Linked DNA regions of Thermosynechococcus vestitus BP-1. The protein of the gene in region 1 binds, or shares a complex with, the protein of each later gene. Links are inferred from orthologs where the notes say so. Each region holds a gene or a part of one and is shown on either strand. Other genes may lie near its edges. The genes, in order: uvrA and mfd.

Region 1 (3,699 bases):
GCCATCATTGTCGAGCGGGTCAAAGAAAAACCCTTCGATGTGGGTTATGATGCCGCCAAAGATGAATATGTCAACATGTTCGATGCCGGTATCGTTGACCCTGCCAAAGTTACCCGCTCGGCTCTGCAAAATGCGGCCTCTATTGCCGGTATGGTCCTGACCACCGAGTGCATCATCGTTGACAAGCCCGAACCCAAGGAAAATAATCCTGCGGGCAGCGGTGCGGGTATGGGCGGTGACTTCGACTACTAAGCCGATGTCTACCCCGGGCAGAGGGTTAATCCCTGAACCTGCCTAGGCAAGGCTCATCGAGTATCGCCTAAGTCACATGGGAAGCGGGGCAACCAGACCCCGCTTTTTTCATGGCTGAGTGGCCGCGACAGGGTCTGGCAGCGTTGCTATAATAGCCCTCAATGTAATGTTTTTTAACATTAGTTCTTTTTGCAGTATGGGCGATCCAGTGCCTGGGGGTGAAATTCGCATTCGGGGTGCACGGCAGCATAATCTGAAAAACATTGACCTCGATCTGCCCCGCGATCGCCTGATTGTAATGACCGGCGTCTCCGGTTCCGGGAAATCCTCCCTTGCCTTTGACACGATTTTTGCTGAAGGACAACGCCGCTATGTGGAGTCCCTGAGTGCCTATGCGCGGCAATTCCTCGGCCAGTTGGATAAGCCTGATGTGGATGCCATTGAGGGGCTGAGTCCAGCGATTTCTATTGATCAAAAGTCCACCTCCCACAACCCTCGCTCGACGGTGGGTACGGTCACGGAAATTTATGACTACCTGCGGCTGCTCTATGGCCGTGCCGGTGAACCCCATTGCCCCCATTGCGATCGCTCGATCCGCCCCCAAACCATTGATGAAATGGTGGATCAGGTTATGCAGTTGCCGCTCCAGAGCCGCTTTCAAGTCTTGGCCCCCATTGTCAAGGGCAAAAAGGGGACCCACAAGAAGCTGCTGTCGAGTCTGGCCAGTGAAGGTTTTGTGCGGGTTCGCATTGATGGCGAGGTGCGCGACCTCAGTGAGGCCATTGAACTAGATAAAAACCATGCCCACAGGATTGAAATTGTTGTCGATCGCCTTGTGCTCAAGCCGGGGATTGAGGAACGCTTAGGGGATTCGTTGCGAACGGCATTGCACCATGGCAACGGTACGGCAATGGTCAGTGTGGTGTCCCGGGAGACGGGAGCTGAGGGTCAAACGCTCCTGTTTTCAGAAAATTTTGCCTGCCCTGAGCATGGGGCGGTGATGGATGAGCTCTCTCCTCGACTTTTTTCCTTTAACTCCCCCTATGGTGCCTGCCCAGAGTGCCATGGCTTGGGCTATTTGCGCAAATTTAGCCCGGAGTTAATTGTCCCTAATCCCGAACTGCCGGTCTATCTGGCGATCGCCCCCTGGGCCGAGAAGGAACATGACTACTACCTTGCTCTCCTCTGGGGTGTTGCTGAGGCCTTTGGTTTTGACATCCATACACCGTGGTATCGCCTCACGGAGTTGCAACGGGAGATTCTCCTCTACGGCACCGACACGCCGATTCTCATCCCTTCTGATTCGCGCTATCGCAAACGGGACTACTACCGTCAATTTCAAGGGGTGATTCCCATCCTAGAGCGGCAGTACCGCGAGACGACCTCCGATGCCTACCGGCAAAAACTGGAAGAGTACCAAGTCAATCAAACCTGCCCCGCCTGTCAGGGGCAACGCCTGAAGCCAGCTGCTTTGGCCGTGCGCTTGGGGCAATATCGCCTTACGGACCTCACCCGTGTTTCCATTCGCGAGTGCTTGGCACGGCTTCAATCCCTGCAACTCACGCCTCGTCAACAACAAATTGCGGCATTGGCCCTGCGGGAAGTCACGGGGCGCTTGCAGTTTCTCATAGATGTGGGACTCGATTACCTGACGTTGGATCGCAGTGCCGCCACCCTCTCTGGGGGTGAAGCGCAACGGATTCGCTTGGCGACCCAAATTGGCTCTGGCCTGACGGGGGTGCTCTACGTCCTCGATGAACCGAGTATTGGCCTGCACCAGCGGGATAACGATCGCCTGCTGCAAACGCTGTTTCGCCTGCGGGACTTGGGGAATACGCTGATTGTTGTCGAACACGATGAGGACACGATCCGTGCGGCCGATTACATTGTCGATATTGGCCCAGGGGCGGGAATCCACGGCGGCCAAATTGTCGCTCAAGGCAGCCTCGAGGCCATTCTCAACCATCCCGACTCCCTGACGGGGGCTTATCTGTCGGGGCGCAAGCGCATTGAAACTCCCAGCGATCGCCGGCCGGGGAATGGCAAATCACTGATTCTCAAAAAGGTTTCCCGCAACAACCTCAAGGACATCACCGTAGAAATTCCCCTTGGCAAGCTGGTGTGTTTGACGGGAGTATCGGGATCAGGCAAGTCCACCCTTATGCACGAAGTTCTCTATCCTGCCCTGCAGCACCATCTGGGTTACAATGTCCCGCTCCCCAAGGAACTGGGCCACATTGAAGGCTTGAATGCCATTGATAAAGTCATTGTCATTGACCAGTCCCCCATTGGTCGAACCCCCCGCTCCAACCCTGCCACCTACATTGGTGTTTTTGATGTCATCCGTGAGGTCTTTAGCCAAACCGTTGAGGCCAAGGCACGGGGCTACAAGCCGGGGCAATTTTCCTTCAATATTAAGGGCGGCCGCTGTGAGGCCTGCGGTGGCCAAGGGGTGAATGTGATTGAGATGAACTTTCTGCCCGATGTGTATGTCCAGTGTGAGGTGTGCAAGGGGACGCGCTACAACCGCGATACGCTGCAAGTGAAGTATAAGGGCTGCTCGATCGCCGATGTTTTGGACATGACCGCCGAGACAGCGCTGACCTTTTTTGAAAATATCCCCAAGGCGGTGAGCAAGCTGCAAACCCTCGTAGATGTGGGCTTGGGCTATCTGAAATTGGGACAAAGCGCCCCCACCCTCTCTGGGGGGGAAGCCCAACGCCTCAAATTGGCGGCTGAACTGTCCCGCCGTGCCACGGGCAAAACCCTCTACCTGATTGATGAGCCGACCACGGGGCTATCCTTTTACGATGTGCATAAACTCCTCGAGGTGTTGCAACGGCTGGTGGACAAGGGCAACTCAATTCTGGTGATTGAGCACAATTTAGATGTGATTCGCTGTGCCGATTGGATTATTGATCTCGGACCCGAAGGGGGCGATCGCGGCGGAGAGGTGGTTGCCGTGGGCACTCCCGAAGCAGTGGCCCTGATGCCCCAATCCTACACCGGCCAGTATCTCGCCCGGGTCTTCAACCGCGCCGCTGCCAATTCGCAATAGTAGAATACAGGTTGCTCTGCCTTGCGGTGTGCCTATGCCGACAATGACCCTCTCCATTTCCTGTCCCGATCAGCGGGGACTCGTGGCCAAGTTGGCACAGTTTGTCTATCGCTATAACGGCAACATTGTCCATGCCGACCACCACACCGATGCCGTTGCCGGGATTTTTCTCTCCCGCCTCGAGTGGGAATTAGAGGGCTTTGAAATCCCCCGCGATCAAATTGCCACCACTTTCATCAACTACGCGCAGCGGGAAAAGATCTTTACCAGTTGGCAGGGGGTGCGCTGGCAGTTGCGGGCCTCGGATATTCCCTATCGCTTGGCCATTTGGGTGAGCCGCCAAGATCATTGCCTTTGGGATCTGCTGCTGCGGCAGCGGGCGGGGGATC
Region 2 (4,339 bases), 810 kb from region 1 along the record:
CTCAACCACCTCTGCCCCATAGCTAATGAAAAAGCCGAGGGCAGCGGGAGCCAAGAGGGTATAGGCAAACACCAAACCAGCAATAAAGAGAAGGGATGAACCGAAAACCACCGGTGCCAGCAAGCGTTGCTCACGCCGTGTCAATCCCGGCAGGATAAAACGGATGGCCTGGTAGAGAATCATTGGGGTGGCCAGCAGAATGCCGCTGTAGGCCGCCGCTTTACAGGAGACAAAAAAGTATTCCCCCGGACTCAGTTGCAGGAACTTGGCGCCTTGGGCTGGTTTTTCAAGGAACTCAATGATCCAGCGGACTTGGCTAAAGCAGAGCCCAATAGTAACAGCAACGGTGCCGAGGACAACAAAGAGCCGCTGCCGCAACTCCTCAAGGTGATCCCAGAGGGACATTTCCACTTCGTTGGGCAATTCATCCTCCGGGTCAAGGGGGATGTTTTCCTCCAAGGACCTGTCAGCAATGGCTGAGGAGTTAGGAGAGGGACTCTCAATATCTGGAATATCGGGCGATCGCGTCATCAAATGTCAGGAAGTCTACCTCTTCAATCATTATGAACGAAGTTTCTAGATTGCATCCCCTTGATGTATCCCATATTTTAGAGAGGGGATGGCGTGTGAGACGTTATTATTTGCTAATTTGCTAATGCTCCCCCAAGGGATGGAGATCGAAGTCTAAAGTTCTAGCGCTGACACTGTCTATGTCCTTAATGGCAATTCCCCGCAGTTGGGGTAAGCTGCCGCTGACGGCTGAACTGCTCAGCAAATTACAACACCAACGGGAACTCGTCCTCACAGGGATGCCCCGCCTTGTCAAGGGCTTGGTGGCCACCACCTTGGCCCAGGAGAGTCGGCAATCGCTGTGTGTGATTACTTCCACCCTAGAGGAGGGGGGACGCTGGGCGGCGCAATTGGAACTCATGGGTTGGGATGCGGTTTTCTTTTACCCAACATCGGAGGCTTCTCCCTATGACCTCTTTGACTTGGAGGGGGAGATGGTCTGGGGGCAACTGCAAGTCCTCGTCGAGAGCGATCGCCCCAATATTGCAATTGTCACCACGGAACGGGCACTGCAACCCCATTTGCCGCCACCAGAGCAGTTTCGTGCCGCCTGTTTAACCTTGCAGGTGGGTCAGGCGTACTCCCTAGGGGAGGTGGCCACCACCCTGGCAGCCCTGGGTTATGAGCGGGTTTCCTTAGTGGAAACGGAGGGTCAGTGGAGTCGGCGCGGTGACATTGTTGATATTTTCCCCGTCTCGGCGGAACTACCAGTGCGCCTGCAGTGGTTCGGCGATGAGATTGAGTCGATTCGTGAGTTTGATCCGGCCAGTCAACGCTCCCTACACACCGAGGGGGATCGCCTGGATGTCCTTGAGCAGGTGACCCTGACGCCCATTAGTTTTACTCCCCTGATTGCCCAAGCCCTGCGGGCAGCGGATCACGCCCATCTGATTCCCGAGGATCAGGAGGGACTGCGGCGCTATCTTGGGTTGGCTTTTCCGGAGCCCGCTTCCCTCTTGGATTATTTGCCTGCCCAAACCCTCATTGCCGTGGATGAGCCCCCCCTGTGTGTTGCCCATGGGGATCGCTGGTATGAACACACCCACACCTACTGGCAAAGCCTTGAAACACCCCCGCCCCCCATCCATCGCCCCTGGTCCGCCAGTGCCCAAGCCCTCGAGCGGTTCCAACGGCTGCACCTCTATGAACTGGCCAGTGAGGGGTTAGGTCTCAATTTGTCAGCACGGGCGGTTCCAGCGATTCCTCACCAATTTGGTCGCTTGGCGGCAACGCTGCGGGAGGAGCGGGACAAGGGCTATACCGTATGGTTGGTCTCTGCCCAGCCGAGTCGCTCTGTCGCGCTTTTGCAGGAGCACGATTGCCCCGCCCAATTTGTGCCCAATCCCAAGGATTTTCCGGCCATTGATAAGCTGCAACAGCAGCGACTGCCCATTGCCCTGAAGGCCAGCGGTCTAGCGGAAATCAGTGGCTTTATCTTGCCCACGTTCCGCACGGTGCTGGTGAGCGATCGCGAGTTCTTTGGCCAGCATAACTTGGTCAACCTTGGCTATGTGCGCAAACGCCGCCGCGCTGCTGCTAAACAGGTGGATCTCAACAAGCTGCAACCGGGGGACTACGTCGTCCATCGCCAACACGGCATTGGTCAGTTTCTCCGCCTAGAAACGCTCACCATTAACAATGAAACCCGCGAGTACTTAGTTTTGCAGTACGCCGATGGCATTCTCCGCGTTGCTGCGGATCAACTCAACAGTCTTTCGCGCTACCGCACCCAGGAAGACAGGGCCCCCCAACTCAACAAATTAACGGGCAACACTTGGGAACGGACCAAAGCCCGGGTGCGCAAGGCCATCAAAAAAGTGGCGGTGGATCTGCTACAACTCTATGCCCAACGCGCCCAACAACGGGGGTTTGCCTTCCCGCCAGATACGCCCTGGCAGCGGGAGATGGAGGACTCATTTCCCTATCAACCCACCCCCGATCAACTCAAGGCCATCCAAGAGGTTAAGGCGGATATGGAGAGCGATCGCCCCATGGATCGGCTAGTGTGCGGGGATGTTGGCTTTGGTAAAACTGAGGTGGCCATTCGCGCCATCTTTAAGGCGGTAATGGCGGGCAAGCAGGTGGCCGTTCTTGCCCCCACCACCATCCTGACGCAGCAGCATTACCATACCCTCAAGGAACGCTTTGCCCCCTATCCAATTCAAGTGGGGCTACTCAACCGCTTTCGCAGTGAGCGGGAGCGCCAAGACCTCCTGCAAAAGCTAAAGATCGGCGAAATTGATGTGGTGGTTGGCACCCATCAACTCCTCAGCAACAGCGTCAAATTCCGGGACTTAGGACTGCTGGTGGTGGATGAGGAACAACGTTTTGGTGTCAACCAAAAGGAGAAAATCAAAGCCCTCAAAACCCAAGTGGATGTCCTCACCCTCAGTGCCACACCGATTCCGCGCACCCTCTATATGGCCCTGTCGGGGGTGCGAGAAATGAGCCTGATTACCACACCTCCGCCCTCGCGGCGCCCGATTCAAACCCATCTTGCCCCCTATGACCCAGAAACAGTCCGCAGTGCAATTCGCCAAGAATTGGATCGGGGGGGTCAAGTTTTCTATGTTGTCCCCCGCGTTGAGGGCATTGAGGCGGTGGCGGCCAAGCTCCAAGGAATGGTGGTCGGTGCCCGTATTCTGATTGCCCACGGCCAGATGGCAGAGGGGGAACTGGAATCGACGATGCTTGGCTTTAGCAATGGCGAGGCCGATATTCTGGTTTGTACGACTATCATTGAGTCCGGCTTAGATATTCCCCGCGTCAATACGATTTTGGTGGAGGATGCCCAGCGGTTTGGGTTGGCACAGCTTTATCAACTGCGGGGTCGCGTTGGCCGAGCGGGAATTCAGGCCCATGCCTGGTTGTTTTACCCGCGTCAAGAGGTGCTCACCGATGCCGCCCGTCAACGGCTGCGGGCAATTCAGGAATTTACGCAACTGGGATCGGGTTACCAACTGGCGATACGAGACATGGAAATTCGCGGTGTGGGCAATCTCCTAGGGGCACAGCAGCACGGTCAACTGGACAGTGTTGGCTTTGATTTGTACGTGGAACTGCTAGAGGAGGCGATCGCTGAAATTCGTGGTCAGGAGATTCCCACCGTTGACGATACCCAAATCGATCTCAATGTCACTGCCTTTATTCCCGCTGACTATATGCCCGACTTGGCGCAAAAGATGGCCGCCTACCGCGCCGTTTCCGCTGCCACAACCAAAGAAGACTTGATGCAATTGGCCGCAGAGTGGAGCGATCGCTATGGCGCATTGCCCAAATCAGTTCAGCAACTGCTGCGGGTTGTTGAACTCAAGCAACTGGCGCGTCAGTGTGGCATTAGTCGCATTCGCCCGGAAGGGAAGCAGCATGTGATCTTGGAAACTTCCATGGCGGAACCAGCTTGGAAACTGCTGCTGGAGCAACTGCCCACCCATCTCCAAAGTCGATTTGTCTATAGTCAGGGCAAAATCACTGTGCGGGGTCTAGGGACACAACCCGTAGAAAAACAACTGGAGCAGCTCATTGACTGGTTCAGCCAAATGAAAACAACCGTTGCTACAGCTCCCTAAAGAACGGATTGAGGATCCAATTGCTGCAAAAGTGGTTCAAGGACCGCTTCCCAAGGGGGGAGGGGAGTCCCAAGAACGGTCTCCAACTTCTCGCAGTTGAGGGTGGAAAAGGCGGGTCGCTTGGCCCGTGTGGGATACTCACTGCTGGGAATCGCCTCCAGGGTGGCGGCGGCATAGCCCTTGGCCCGCAGGTGATCGAA

What was found.
Region 2: the proteins of uvrA (region 1) and mfd are in contact, whole or in part, in a crystal structure (PDB 4DFC), measured with the Escherichia coli proteins. The link is inferred for Thermosynechococcus vestitus BP-1 from one-to-one orthologs.

What each region holds. Positions count from the first base shown.
Region 1 is NC_004113.1:163,040-166,738, reverse strand. Bases 124-3,510 are described here. They hold uvrA (excinuclease ABC subunit UvrA), read left to right. Parts: upstream 124-448; coding sequence 449-3,310; downstream 3,311-3,510. Other genes in these bases: purU (formyltetrahydrofolate deformylase), read left to right, coding at 3,339-3,510; groL (chaperonin GroEL), read left to right, coding at 124-252. Also shown: more of groL, read left to right, coding at 1-123; more of purU, read left to right, coding at 3,511-3,699. UniProt on the Escherichia coli protein: The UvrABC repair system catalyzes the recognition and processing of DNA lesions. UvrA is an ATPase and a DNA-binding protein. A damage recognition complex composed of 2 UvrA and 2 UvrB subunits scans DNA for abnormalities.
Region 2 is NC_004113.1:974,236-978,574, reverse strand. What follows is about bases 313-4,339. They hold mfd (transcription-repair coupling factor), read left to right. Parts: upstream 313-710; coding sequence 711-4,139; downstream 4,140-4,339. Other genes in these bases: rfbD (dTDP-4-dehydrorhamnose reductase), read right to left, coding at 4,136-4,339; tatC (twin-arginine translocase subunit TatC), read right to left, coding at 313-531. Outside these bases: more of tatC, read right to left, coding at 1-312. UniProt on the Escherichia coli protein: Couples transcription and DNA repair by recognizing RNA polymerase (RNAP) stalled at DNA lesions. Mediates ATP-dependent release of RNAP and its truncated transcript from the DNA, and recruitment of nucleotide excision repair machinery to the damaged site.